One region of the Paenibacillus sp. EKM211P genome, then DNA from elsewhere that is predicted to be linked to it. Evidence: predicted binding sites of a transcription regulator. Region 1 holds the regulator's gene; the other holds the start of a gene.
The links. The regulator CtsR, encoded in region 1, represses protease genes until heat stress. The targets are predictions, from matches to a motif close to ATGGTCAATAAAGGTCAAACA.
Positions count from the first base shown of each region.

Region 2: clpP (ATP-dependent Clp endopeptidase proteolytic subunit ClpP) is a predicted target of CtsR. The motif match lies at 1,188-1,208, and genes of this name have one in related genera.

Region 1 covers NZ_JAAMNS010000025.1:656-8,293, reverse strand. Annotated here, with positions in the region: gene disA (DNA integrity scanning diadenylate cyclase DisA) at 1-91, opposite strand, end outside; gene radA (DNA repair protein RadA) at 104-1,477, opposite strand; gene clpC (ATP-dependent protease ATP-binding subunit ClpC) at 1,720-4,164, opposite strand; gene G9G57_RS24240 (protein arginine kinase) at 4,209-5,273, opposite strand; gene G9G57_RS24235 (UvrB/UvrC motif-containing protein) at 5,303-5,827, opposite strand; gene G9G57_RS24230 (CtsR family transcriptional regulator) at 5,912-6,376, opposite strand; gene G9G57_RS24225 (GNAT family N-acetyltransferase) at 6,869-7,638, opposite strand, start outside.
Region 2 covers NZ_JAAMNS010000006.1:203,193-210,830, forward strand. Annotated here, with positions in the region: gene G9G57_RS12340 (sugar-binding transcriptional regulator) at 1-777, opposite strand, end outside; tRNA gene G9G57_RS12345 (tRNA-Arg) at 1,037-1,108, shown strand; gene clpP (ATP-dependent Clp endopeptidase proteolytic subunit ClpP) at 1,320-1,916, shown strand; gene G9G57_RS12355 (PdaC/SigV domain-containing protein) at 2,029-3,138, opposite strand; gene G9G57_RS12360 (SIMPL domain-containing protein) at 3,376-4,131, opposite strand; gene G9G57_RS12365 (HPr family phosphocarrier protein) at 4,404-4,673, opposite strand; gene whiA (DNA-binding protein WhiA) at 4,809-5,753, opposite strand; gene G9G57_RS12375 (gluconeogenesis factor YvcK family protein) at 5,759-6,745, opposite strand; gene rapZ (RNase adapter RapZ) at 6,758-7,638, opposite strand, start outside.

The DNA.
Region 1 (7,638 bases):
AAACGTTTTCCAATCCGTCGCGAAAGGGAGTTCCCGGTGCCACAAGCCGTAGCAAATCGTTCATTTTATCCAGTTGGCTCGCTTCCTTCATCCTCAATGCCCCCTAATCTAATGCGGCTGCCAGTGCATCTGCCACCGTTCCAACTCCGATAATTTGTATCCCTTTTGGATGTGTCCAGCCCTTCAAGCTTTTCTCGGGCATGATCACCCGTTTGAAACCTAATTTCTCTGCTTCTCGCACTCGCTGTTCTGCTCGGGATACAGCCCGCACCTCGCCTGTCAGTCCTACTTCACCAAAAATCACATCGTACGGCTTGGTAGGAGCATCCCTAAAGCTGGAAGCAATGCTCACCGCTATGGCTAAATCCACCGCTGGTTCATCCAGCTTTACGCCTCCAGCAACATTGAGATAAGCGTCCTGGTTTTGCAAAAACATGCCCATCCGCTTTTCTAGTACGGCAATGATTAATCCCATCCGATGATGGTCAATCCCCGTACCCATTCGGCGTGGAGATGGAAAATGCGTAGCCGCAATGAGTGCTTGCAGTTCAACCAATACAGGTCGGGTTCCCTCCATACTGGCAACGACTGTGGAACCAGCCACCCCCAGTGGCCGTTCGGACAGGAAGAGCTCAGAAGGATTCGCCACCTCACGCAAACCACTTTCGGCCATTTCAAAAATACCAATTTCATTCGTAGAACCGAAACGATTCTTAACCGCACGCAACAGCCGATACGTATGATGGCGCTCTCCTTCAAAATAAAGTACACAATCGACCATATGCTCCAACAAACGCGGACCTGCAATAGCGCCTTCTTTGGTCACATGCCCTACCAGTACTGTAGCAATACCTAATCCCTTGGCAATCCGCATAAATCGTGAAGTACACTCGCGCACCTGAGCTACACTACCAGGCGCACTTGTCACCTCAGGCAAATATACAGTCTGTATCGAGTCGATGACCAAAAACTCCGGCTTCAAGCTGTCCACTGCTTCTTCAATCGTCTCCAAATTCGTCTCACATAATACGTACAGACTGGGAGACAAAGCACCGAGGCGATCTGCACGTAGCTTCGTTTGGCGGACGGATTCCTCACCAGACACGTAGAGTACCTTTAAACCAGTTAAAGCCAGCTCATTAGAGGTTTGCAGCATAAGCGTAGACTTACCGATCCCCGGGTCTCCACCCACCAGAACAAGTGAACCTGGCACCACACCTCCACCGAGTACACGATTTAATTCACCAATTCCCGTCAAAATTCGTGTTTCTTTGCCACTCTCCACTTCAATAATAGGAAGCGGTTTGTCTTTTGTGCTATGAGTAAGAAGGGAAGATCCCATTCCTTGAGTTTTTACAACGCTTTCCGTTTCTTCGACCATGGAATTCCATGCCTGGCATCCAGGACATTTTCCGTACCATTTAGGCGATTCATAGCCACATTCTGTACAGGAAAATTTAGTTTTCACTTTAGCCATACTTTATTCCTTGGCTCCTTCTTGACAACGATGATGTCAATTTTATCTTCACACAGCACCTGAAAGAGCTGTAACAATAAAAGTTTACCATTGAAGCTTGGCGGACGTAAAGCAATATCACAAACTTTCCCAAAGCTTTTACCCTACCCTTTCAAGGTGTTCAATACACAAAAAGGGTGCCTTCGCAATAGCTTTCCAGCCTGCGAGACACCCTTTTCTAATGTTTTATTTACTAAACTGCTTTAGGACTTCGCGGATACATTATCCTTTTTCGTTACTGTCAATGCACCGTTCTCTTCATCAATATAGAGAGAGTCGCCTTTAGAAATGTTTCCAGTCAACAGTTCCTCGGACAGGCGATCTTCAATATGCTTCTGGATTGCACGACGCAATGGACGCGCACCATACGCTGGATCGAAGCCTTCCTTGGCAAGGAAATTCTTAGCCTTGTCTGTCAACTCAAAGTCAACCTCATACTCATTCAGACGCTTACGCAGCTCCTCAGACATGAGTGAAACAATTTCGGCAATATGTTTTTCTTCAAGAGAATGGAACACGATAATTTCATCTATCCGATTCAAGAACTCAGGACGGAAGCTCTTCTTCAGTTCATCCATCACTTTGCCCTTCATGTTATCGTAATCCGCCCCAGCGTCCACAACAGCTGTAAAGCCAAGCGTGGAGTTACGCTTGATCGCCTGTGCACCAACGTTGGATGTTAGGATGATGAGAGTGTTACGGAAGTCAACAACACGTCCTTTGGAATCCGTCAGACGTCCATCCTCCAACACTTGCAGCAGAATATTGAATACTTCCGGGTGTGCTTTTTCAATTTCATCCAGCAACACAACAGAGTAAGGCTTACGACGTACCTTTTCAGTCAGTTGGCCACCTTCTTCATATCCTACGTATCCTGGAGGCGCTCCTACCAAACGGGATGTGGAGTGTTTCTCCATATATTCGGACATATCAATACGGATAACCGCATTTTCATCACCAAACATAGATTCAGCCAAGGCGCGTGCCAGCTCTGTTTTACCAACCCCAGTTGGACCGAGGAAAATAAAGGAGCCAATTGGACGTTTCGGATCTTTCAGACCGGCGCGTGCCCGGCGAATCGCCCGACTTACTGCCTTAACAGCTTCGTCCTGCCCAATCACCCGTTCATGCAACAGTTGCTCCATATTCAGCAAACGATGTGTTTCTTCTTCCTTCAGCTTGCTGACTGGGACACCAGTCCAGATGGCAACAACCTGAGCAATATCCTCTGGTGTAACTTCGGAATCTGTACGCCCCTGTTGTTCTTTCCATTGGTTTTTAGTGACATCCAGCTCTTCACGAATTTTTTGCTCTGTATCGCGCAGCGCAGCTGCCTTTTCAAACTCCTGGCTTTGTACCGCTGAATCTTTTTCCTTACGGATATCCTCCAGACGGTTTTCCAGCTGTTTCAGGTTTGGCGGTACTGTATAGGAATTGAGCCTTACCTTGGAGCCCGCTTCATCAATAAGGTCAATAGCCTTATCCGGTAGGAAGCGATCCGTAATATAACGATCTGACAATCTTACTGCAGCTTCAATAGCCTCATCAGTGATTTTCACACGGTGATGCGCTTCGTAACGGTCGCGCAGACCATACAAGATTTGAATCGCTTCTTCTGGAGAAGGTTGATCCACGGTTATAGGTTGAAAACGACGCTCCAAAGCAGCATCTTTCTCAATATATTTGCGGTATTCATCCAGCGTGGTGGCACCGATACATTGCAGCTCGCCACGTGCCAGAGCAGGTTTCAGGATGTTGGACGCATCAATTGCGCCTTCCGCTCCACCAGCACCAATCAGTGTATGCAGCTCATCAATGAACAATACGATATTTCCAGCTTGACGAATCTCGTCCATAATCTTCTTCAAGCGATCCTCAAATTCACCACGATACTTAGTACCTGCTACTACAGAACCCATATCGAGTGTCATTACGCGTTTGTCGCGCAACGTTTCGGGAATTTCATTCGCTATGATTTTTTGTGCCAATCCTTCGGCAATCGCCGTTTTACCTACCCCAGGTTCACCGATCAAAACAGGGTTGTTCTTTGTACGGCGGCTGAGCACTTGAATAACGCGCTCAATTTCCTTGCTGCGCCCAATAACGGGGTCCAGGTTATTTTCCTTCGCAGAAGCCGTCAGATCGCGTGCCAGACTGTCCAGAGTTGGTGTGCTGACATTAGCTGGAGCACCGTGATGGCTGGAAACCGCCTCGCTGCTACCGAGCAATTGAAGCACTTGCTGACGCGCTTTGTTCAGACTGATACCCAGGTTGTTCAGTACACGTGCTGCTACGCCTTCACCTTCACGAATAAGGCCTAGCAAAATATGCTCGGTACCTACATAGGTATGACCCAATTTACGTGCTTCGTCCATAGACAGCTCAATGACTTTCTTGGCACGTGGAGTATAGGCAATGTTCGTCGGTTGCTCTTGACCGCGTCCAATCAGTGTTTCCACTTCATCCTGGATTTTTTCCAGTCCCAGCCCTAAACCGATTAAGGCTTTCGCTGCTATTCCTTCACCTTCACGAATGAGTCCTAGCAAAATGTGCTCTGTGCCAATGTTGTTGTGTCCCAATCGAACAGCTTCTTCCTGGGCCAAGGCAAGCACTTTCTGTGCACGTTCCGTAAATCTTCCAAACATCATATATCCTGCACCTCCACAGTGTGTATTTCAGTTCATTCTATATATTAAAGGGTTGTGCCTAATTTTTGCCGGATCAGCTTCGCCCGGTACATATCGCGCTCACCGGTATTCATTTTATCCCCAAAGCTTTTTTGTAAAAAGCCGGGTTGCGTCATCACATTAAGCTCATTCATCGCTGCAATGGAAGGACGCTCCAAAATTCCTAAATCTACACCGAGACGTACATCGGACAGCCGCTGTGCAGCCTCCTTGGAATCCAAAACTGCTGCATATGACAAAATACCGAATGAACGCATCACCCGATCTGTAATCCGCAGCATGGATTCATTCATCAATCGTTCTCTGGCAGAACGTTCGTGCTCTATAATTTGCAGCACCACGCCATGTAGATTCTCGATAATTTCCGCTTCGGTTTGTCCCAAGGTAATCTGATTGGATACCTGAAACAAATTCCCAACTGCTTCGCTGCCTTCACCATAAATACCGCGAACTGTAAGACCCACCTGTGAAACAGCGGACAATATACGATTGATTTGATGAGTCATGACCAATGCGGGCAAATGCATCATCACCGAAGCTCTCATACCTGTGCCGACATTCGTCGGGCAACTGGTCAGAAAACCTCTCCGATCATCAAATGCATAATCAACATGCGCTTCAAATGCATCATCAATGACCATAGCACGTTCCCAAGCTTCTCTAACCTGACATCCCGGATATAAGCACTGAATACGCAGATGATCCTCTTCATTTATCATAACACTAACTGATTCATCATCACTAATCAACACAGCACCGTTGCGAGATTCGTTCGCCAAATTAGGACTAATCAAGTGCTTCTCAACCAGTACCTGTTTGTCGATCTCATCCAACTCGGATATTTTCAAGGTATGAAAAGTACCAAAACGACGCAAATCATCATACTGAAGGATATCCGTTAAGCGTTGAAGCACTTCTTCCGACTGCTGGTTGGTAGCAAGCATGGGAAAAGGCAGATGCTGCAAGTTACGCGCAATTCTTACCCGGCTACTAATGACAATCTCCGAATCCGCAGCATCACCACGCATCCAATCACTTAGCGGCTTTTCCGTAAATCGGATATTGGGCATCACGCATTCCCTCCTACTCTTCACAAACTTTACTCTTCAGTCATTTCTTTTTCAAGCTTTCTGATTTGATCCCTAAGCTCAGCAGCTGATTCGAATTCTTCCTGTACAATGTGTTGTTGCATCTCTTTTTTCAAATCATCAATTTGCCGTTTAACCTTTAATCGGCCTCCAGTACGGACCGGAACTTTCCCAACATGACTCGTACTACCATGCACACGCTTGAACAGAGGGTCCAGGCGACTATCAAAATATTGATAGCATGATGGACATCCAAAGCGTCCTAGCTTACTAAACTGTGTATAAGTCATACCGCAATCCTTGCATTGTAGATTTTGGGGAACACTGTGACCTGAAGACTGGCTCTTTGTGCTGGAGTCAAAATCCAACATCCCCGACAACAAGCTATGAATCGAAAAGCCATTAGGTGTTCCAGGGATCATCTCCCCTTTTTCCTTCGCACATGTCTCACAAATATGAAACTCTGTCTTTTCGCCATTCACAATTTTGGTGAAATGCAAAGTTGCCGGCCGCATATTACATTCTTGGCACAGCATAAAAGCACCTCCTTCAACGTCAGGATTTTTACAAATCCCTACATCTGAATTGCAAATCTCTATTCACTGGTTAATGGATACTAGCTATTTGGCCGCCAGCAACGAGATCAGCATAGCCTTAAGCAATCTTGCTCGCAGTTGGTCACGATAGGGAAGCTTCAGCAATAATGTATCTCTTGATAAAGCAGCCTTTATTAGACCCGCTTCCCTTTTACTTAAAAAATGAGCTTCCTCTAACTGATAAATCAATCCTTCTGCTGCCGATTGGCTAATTTCCTCCCCGATGCTCTGATGAAGGTGTGTATGGATCGCATGCTGTGCAGGCAATTGAATTCGCTGAATCCGAATATAACCTCCACCACCGCGTTTACTTTCCACCACATAACCTTTTTCCAGCGTAAACCGGGTACTAATTACATAATTAATTTGCGACGGTACGCAGGAAAAGCGGTCAGCCAGATCATTGCGCTGAATCTCCACTAAGCCTTGGGGACTTTCCAGCAGCATGCTCTTCAAATATTGTTCAATAATGTCGGAAACATTGCGCATTTCATCATCCTCCACTAACGGAAACGCAAGTATTCAAGTACATTTCACGCTCCACAGAGTCCGCCGTATATTGAACTTAACCAAACGGTATAGTCACGAATCTAAGCTGTATTCAGGCTATTGCCTGTTCTACATCCATTGGAATTGTACCGTTTCGTTTCTAGTGTGACCTTTATTTGCGATAAATCATACACTTCTCTTCTGTCCATAAGAAGCAGCTCCTAACTATACGCAAATCATGTCATTATTGTTATACTTCTGTAGATTCACACTGGTTCTAATTGACTTTGACTTTCTTTGACTATATTTGTATTATAGCACATATTTCATTTTTGCCAAGGGGTCAATACCATTTTTCGCAATCTAATTATGTTTTATACCCTAGAACAAAAAAACTCTTCCCATTATGGAAAGAGCTTTGAATAATTATGATATCCCACATCCAATTTGGTTAAAAAGAGTTGAGCATTAAGAATATCTAATTGGCCTTTATCAGAAAAAATCCAATAGGAACGTTCGTTTTGTTGGTATTACACGTTTAAGTGCAGCCACAGACTCACTGCTTCCTTCAATGCGCCCCCAATTAAACAGGTTATCAGCTTGCTGATAGCCAAGCATTAAAGTTGTTAATGACTGAATTCCCAGTTCCAAGTCAGCTACTGTGTCGTTCTCAGATAAATTACTTGTATCCACTCTTGCCAGATGTCCTTGCCCCTCCGTAGTAATCGTTAATCTCCATACTCCTTCATTCCAAGGAGCATACCGATCTGTCAGATGTAAGGTTAAACTTGTCTCCTCTCCAATCTGCTCAAAAGGGTATCTCTCTACAAAAGCAACAGCATCCACAATACGCCCCATAAAATAAGGCACCGTTTCCTGTTGAATTCGCGGATCATCGAGTAAAAAAGGCAGATTGTCATCTGCTGGAACGTAAATAAATTTACCTTGGGTTATCATTGAGTCATGATTTGCAAAATAAGTCCACAAAGCCCGACGTGCCGTCTCATTTTCATATACCAACTCATCACAATTTAACTGTTTATCTTCTATTTTGTATAGTGCATATCCCTGAGGATCGCCTGCATCTGTGTAATATACTACAGTTCGATAATTCTCATTTAAAATCCGTTCCTGCCACCATTCCTTATCTCGTACCAGCGTACCATTGTAACGTGAAACATACGATTGATACACTTGGTCTAGTTCTGAAATATTTTTGATATCCCGTTTGACTATACCTTCTGTTTTAAGTTTAGCAGGGA
Region 2 (7,638 bases), on a different contig from region 1:
GGTTTCAGGGTCAAGCTTGCGTCTGTGGGCCATTGCTATGGCGTTGCCTATCCCGTGAATGATAATACGACTTTCTCGAATCAGGCTCAATATATCCTGAATATTCGTATCCTCAAGCAAGGAGTTGTAAGCATGATTGCTGAGCAAATCCGGTACATGGAGCAGACGGTATTGAGCGCCGACCTTGCGAGCCATCGTGGAGGCAATTGTATTTGCCTGCATTTCCATGCTCTCTCCCAAACCCCCGCGTGCCGGTACAAACCATCCGCCTTTAAGCGGGCCGTTAGCAGGTAATGTCAGTTGTTCCGCCACATCTGCAATCGTCGTGCCACCTGTTACAGCGACCACGTCCTCGTCATCCATAACACTCAGCAGCGCCTTTGCGCCAGCACGGCCCAGTTCCTGCTTCGCTAACGGTGAAGCATCCGAATCCCCTGGAACGACAACCACCTTCCTCAAACCGTAGGCTTGACGAATCTGATCCTCCAATTGGGACAGGCCGAACAAGTTGTTCGCAATCGGCTCCAGCTGTTCCAGCAGATCCAGTCCTGCTTTGCTCACCTTCATGCCCACACTCTCAATCTCAATTAGCCCTTGCGCTTTAAGGAGATCAGTCTCAGCGCGCAGTACGCGCTCGGTCATATCCAGTGAAGCTGCCAGTGTTCTGCGTCCAATAACTTCGGACAGCATAATCTGATGCAGGATCGTGTACCTTTTTTTCAAAACATCCATGAGGTCGGGCAGAAGCTGCTTCTGTATTTCTAATATCTTTCGCATGCTTTCCACTCCCGCACACTTCTAAGTTCTGTCTCTATGCTATATCTCTAACTGGTCTTAAAATGTCCCGGGATAACTTTTTAAGTCCCACGTATATCTTACCCAATATTTGCTTCACATGCAAGTCTATCTGAACCTATATTTCTCAACTTTTTATGTGAATATGCGCACGTAATAAAAGCTTGCAATTCAATGCCGTATATCATATAATCATCTTTGTTTCCAATTAATTAGTTAGTTGCTTGTAATGTTCATCTGTGCGCCCGTGGTCCAACGGATATGACGTAGGCCTCCGGAGCCTGAGATCGAGGTTCGATTCCTCGCGGGCGCGTCGTTTTATATGATCGGCTAAATGTTCCATATAATGTTTTTAACCAAAAAGAGCGCTGAGCGCTCTTTTTTCAATCAATAGTTTGACTTTCTTTGACTTTTTGTTTGAAATTGTTTATCATGTGGTTAATACGGTAACAGTTTATAAATAGGGATGTGTAATCGGCATATCCACCAAATCCACTAACGATATTTAAGGGAGGTTTTTTGACGTGAGCTATGTTCCTATGGTAGTAGAACAAAGTAACCGCGGCGAACGCGCCTATGACATTTATTCCAGACTGTTGAAGGATCGCATTATTTTGTTGGGCTCGGACGTCAATGACGTTGTAGCCAACTCAATTATTGCACAAATGCTGTTTTTGGCTGCTGAAGATCCTGAAAAAGACATTCACTTGTATATTAACAGTCCTGGCGGTTCCATCACAGCTGGTATGGCCATTTTCGATACGATGCAATACATTAAACCTGACGTATCTACCATTTGTGTAGGTATGGCTGCTTCCATGGGTGCTTTCTTGCTGAATGCAGGTGCCAAAGGCAAGCGTTTTGCCTTGCCAAACAGTGAAATTATGATTCACCAACCACTGGGCGGTGCACAAGGACAGGCAACGGATATCGAAATTCGCGCCCGTCGCATTCTGAAAATGCGTGACAAATTGAACCGCATTCTCGCAGATCGCACAGGTCAACCACTGGAACGCATCGAAAAAGACACAGACCGTGACTATTTCATGTCCGCTGATGATGCCAAAGAATACGGTATTATTGATAAAGTGTTAACTAGCTCCTCTCCAGAAGGTGTATAAGAAAAGTGGTTTACTTCTGAATAGCTGGTAAATAGAAAGGCTGCCTCGGATTTTTGTATCCAGTAGGCAGCCTTTTTGATTTGCTATTTTTTAAAAATATAGGTCATCCAAATTATTGATTTTGTCCCGCAAAAGGCTTTCCGCCCTGAGGTAGCAGTTGAGCGAACGAGTAAGTAAACTCCGGAATTCCATACGCGTATGGGGCATAATCATACAAATCAAACACGATGGTTACTCCACTATTGGTCACATAAAAATTCTGATCTGCGGCCAACTCTTTAAATTTTTCAAAACCTTCGCCAGCCTGGAGCGCATCAATTTTTTTCTTCAAATCAGCATTCAAAAATTTTTTATAGTTCGGATTTGCCTTCAATACGTCAGACAATTGCAGCAGCTTGCCATCAGCGAGCGAGAACGTGTATCCTTTACGCGCCGTCATGCCATGTGCGCCACCTGTATACGAGTAGTCCTGCATAATCACACTTAGAATACCGTCCTTGTTATAGGCAATTGCAAAATCATTCTCGAAATCATACGGTCTTTCTGCTGTAACCTCTCCCTCTGCCACCATCTTTTTGCCTGCTGCCAATACTGTCTCTGCATGCTTTTTTAGCACATTATTAATGGTCTGTTGAGCCTCAGGATTCAGCTGGCTGCCGCTGATTTGTGGATACTTAATCTTATAAGATACCTTTGCATTGCTCGAAGCTGGAAGCGTCTGAGATGCAATTGTGATTGGATTTAGCTGGCTTTTACTCAATGTTACGGTTTTCTGAGCTGCATTCCACTGAGCATCGATACCCAGATAGTCTTTCAGCAGACTCATAGGAATGTACAGCTTCCCGGCGATCATTTTGGCATCCATGCTGCGCGTGTTGATTCCGTTCACATTGACATAGGCATCCGAGGAGGAGACCACGATATAGAGCTTGTTGTACCCACTCCCCACTGTATATGTCCCTTCTTTGGTGTCATAGCTCACCGGAATTCCCAAGCTGTCACGCAGTGCTGCCACTGGAATCATGGTGTTCCCGTTCACTTGAATACCTTTAGCGGCCAACGTTTTACCATTCCATTGGATGGCGATCCCTGGTTGCTGTGTTGTCGCTTGCTGCTGTTTGGTCGATGCTGCCCCAATATAGGAAACGGGAATAACCGCAACCCCTGCTAAAATTCCCGCTGCCAGCAATGCTGAGCCCCATTTTTTTGTATGTTTGTTCATCGTAAGTATTCCTCCTATTGCAAATCTGTATAATCTATGTGTTTTGATCACTTTTCTTATTATATCTATACCCTATTGTATGTAGTTTACAATCTGTACACTCACTGATTTCAATCTGTACACCTAACAGCCATTAGCTATGACAGACTCATTACAAAACGGTTTCAATAGACAAAAGAAGCCAACAAGTCACCCTGCAATGTTGCAGGCGCTTGCGGCTCCGTTTAATGGCCTATACTAGTTCATCTCATATTGGGCAGACACTTGGACTTTCACCGTTACTTGGCCCGACTGTATCTCTGTTCCGCCACTCATATCCATGAGCGCTTTGGACATGGCATTCTCACGTTGTGTGAAAACCTGAGCTTCCCCGCCATCTACTGTCACATTCACCAGAGCCCCTAAGCCGCGTTTAGCTGATTTTGCTACGGCACTGGCTTTGGATTGAGCGTTATCCAACGCTTTTGCAATAGCAGCTTCCTCATAAGAAGAAGGATTCTCTACGGAAAACTGTATATTATCTACGTTGTTTGCACCGGAGTTTGTAGCCTCATCCAGCAGCTGACCAATTTTGTCCAAGTTGCGATATTTCACAGAAAGTGTATGGTTGGCCATGTAGCCTTTGAGCTTCTGTCCTTCTTTCTCGTTATAGGTATAGTTAGGTTGTACAGAGAACTGGCTTGTCTGAATATCGTCTGCACTGATACTCCATTTTCCTTTTAACAGCTGTGTGACCTTGTTTATTTTCGCAGCATTAGCTTTTTGAGCAGCAGCAGCAGTATTTCCTTCCGATTGCACCCCAATGGAGAGATAAGCGATGTCTGGCTTAGCCATTATTTCACCACTTCCACTCACGTTAATTACACCATTCGCCGTCGTCGCCGTTGCAGCATAAGCCCGATCAGCCCCCGTCCACAGCCCTCCTGCTACTCCTCCAGCTAATAATGCTCCTGCAAGAATTGCCGTGCTTACTGTTTTTGTCCAAACTCTCATCGTACTCAACCTCTTTCTTGAAAATGTTTGTACCTTCCAGACGGAAAAAACGGGAAAAGGTTGCAGTCAAGCGGTATAAATTTCCGAAACAAGGCATACCACAGGGGTTTTAATTATTTGTAGCTTGGACCTAATGCGGTCGCTATATTCAAATAAATATACATCAATAGCTTAATGGTGGGACGGGTTGAATACTTTTCTCTGGATACAAAAAAAAGCCCCCAAGGGGGCTTTCACTAAGAGATACATCATATCACAAAGCAGATGTTCGTTTATTGATTTTCCAGCTCAACCTTACTAACCAGACTTACTAAAGCGTTTACAGCCTGTTCGGCGTCCGCACCTTCGGCACTAATATTGATTTCAGTACCTGTACTGATGGCGAGGCTCATAATACCCATGATGCTCTTGGCATTAACCTTTTTGTCTTCTTTTTCCACAAAAATTTCTGATGAATATTTATTCGCTTCCTGTACGAACAGCGCAGCAGGTCTGGCGTGCAGTCCTGTTTTCAAGCGTACGACTACTGGATGTTTTGACATGTCAGCTTACCCCCTCATCAAATAAATCTGGACGCTATTTACTCCATTTTATTTATCACATTATAACATTAACCCGGGACAGACACTAGAAAAAAAACTAAAAAAACCGGGGCTAAAAGCCCCACAGACCCTTTTTTACGGAATCAGGCCGTTTTCCCCCCTGATTTTGTCAGCCATCTCATCAATTTTGCGAAGTCGATGATTTACACCCGATTTACTCACGACCCCTTTGAGCATTTCCCCGACTTCTTTCAAATTTAAATCGGGATGAGCGAGTCGAATTTCTGCCACTTCACGCAGCTTATCCGGCAAGGTCTCCAAACCAACTTCCCTCTCCAGCAGCTTGATATTCTCAATTTGCCGGACAGCGGCTCCGATCGTCTTGTTCAAATTCGCTGTTTCGCAATTAACAATACGGTTTACGGAATTGCGCATATCGCGCATAATGCGTACATCCTCAAACTTGAACAAGGCTTGGTGCGCCCCAATGATACTGAGCAGCTCAATGATCTTCTCGCCTTCCTTGATGTAAAGAATAAAGCCTTTTTTTCGCTCAATACAGCGGGCGTTGAGATGAAACTCATTAGCGAGATCAACTAACGCCTGACAATGCTCCTCATACATCGAAGAAATCTCAAGGTGGTAAGACGACCCCTCTGGATTATTCACAGAGCCACCTGCCATAAAGGCACCCCGCAAATAAGCCCGCTTACAACAGTTTTTCCGAATGATATCACGATTAATCCCGTCAGTGAACAAGAAACCTTCTGAGACAATATAAAGCTCCTTTAGCAGCTCTTGTACACCATTGGGAATACGGACAATATACACATTATTTTTTTTCAAGCGCATTTTTTTCCGTACAAGCAGTTCGATGTGAAGTTGAAAATGCTTTTTGATCAAGGAGTAAATCCGCCTTGCAATCGCGGCATTTTCTGTGGACACGTCCAATATCACCCTTTTATTCGACAGTTGTACGGATCCGAGCATACGTATGAGCGCAGACAGTTCCGCTTTTTCACAGCAGGGCTGGCTTTCAATCATCGTAAGCTCTTTTTTCGTTTGTGCCGCAAAGGACAAGGGACTCACCTCCTTCTTAACATCCAGTTTTGTACCAATTGGTAAATATGCTGGCTCAGTTTGTCGGCATCATGCCGTAAATACGTACGGAACAGAACTAACGTATCTGCCACTACTTTATATCCTCGATCAGCCAGCTCGCCCATGTCTACCTGAACAGGCTTAGCTCCCTGCTCGGCATACATCTCCTGTACTTGGGGTGGAATTTCCCCGTTATTCACAATGACATAGTCAAAGAGGTGATGCCCAACATGCTCATAGATCGCTTGCAGGTGATCTCCCACTGTATAGCCGTCGGTTTCCCCTGGCTGGGTCATCACGTTGCAGACAAATATTTTGATCGCATCTGATTTCACCACAGCCTCAGCAAGCTTTGGCACAAGCAGATTCGGTAAAATGCTGGTATATAGACTGCCGGGACCAATCAGAATCGCATCGGCTTCATTAATGGCTTCCACAGCCTCAGGCAACGGCTCCACGTGAGTCGGTTCAAGAAAAACACGTTTGATGCGTCCGCCCGCTTCCGGGATTTTGGACTCCCCGGTGATCACCGTGCCATCCTCCATCTCGGCGCTGAGCACAACGCCTTCTTCAGCCGCTGGCAGTACACGCCCCCGGACAGCAAATACACGGCTAAGCTCACGCACCGCCGTTACAAAATCCCCCGATATATCAGTCATCGCTGCTAAGATCAAATTCCCCAGACTATGGCCTGACAATCCTGATCCAGCACCGAAACGGTATTTTAGCATATCTGACATTACTGGTTCCACGTCAGCCAAGGCAGTCAGCACATTGCGGATATCCCCTGGAGGGGGCATCTGCAGCTCACTGCGCAATATCCCGGAGCTTCCGCCATCGTCAGCGACTGTAACAATTGCCGTAATATCCAGCGGCTTTTGCTTCAAGCCCCGCAGCATGACGGACAAGCCGGTTCCGCCGCCCATAACAACAATACGTGGGCGCTCCCGTTGTGATCCGGTCTCTTTCATGATTTCACCTCATTAATGCCGGTCCCGATCAGCATCCCGATGCGAAACAGAAACGGATTCTGTCTCGCTGGCACCCAGCATTTTTCCTAAATACTCCGATATTGCAACTGAACGATGCTTACCTCCAGTACAGCCAATACCGATAATGACCTGGCTTTTACCTTCTTTGCGATACTGCGGAATCAAAAAGTGCAACATATCCAACAACTTGGTTAGAAACGCCTGGGTCTCCGGCCACTTCATAACATAATCATATACATCGCTATCCTGTCCCGTGTGTGGACGTAGTTGGTCCACATAGTGGGGATTAGGCAGGAAGCGCACATCGAATACAAGATCGGCATCAATGGGAATACCATACTTGAAGCCAAAAGATGTAATGTTCACGGACAGCATACTGCTCTCCAGATGGGAAAATCTCGAAATAATCCTCGCCTTTAAGGTTGCGGGCTTCATCGTACTGGTATCAATAACCTGTGTAGCGGAGCTTTTGAGTTCTTCCAACATCTTACGCTCCAATCGAATCCCGTCCAAAGGCATACCATCTGGAGCAAGCGGATGCCGTCGACGGCTTTCCTTGTACCGCTGTACAAGAACACCGTCATTCGCATTCAAGAATAAAATTTCACAATGAATCGTAAAATGATCTTTAATATAATTTAGCGATTCTGACAAGGCGGTGAAAAATTCTCGTCCGCGTAGATCAATGACGAGAGCCACCTTGCCAATTTTACCGTTAGACTGCTCAATCAACTCGGCAAATTTGGGAATCAGCACAGGGGGCAGATTATCAACGCAGAAGAAGCCCAAGTCTTCAAGGCTTTGCACCGCAATGGTCTTCCCTGCGCCTGACATCCCTGTAATAATAATGAGCGTTGCCCACGGTGCAGCAT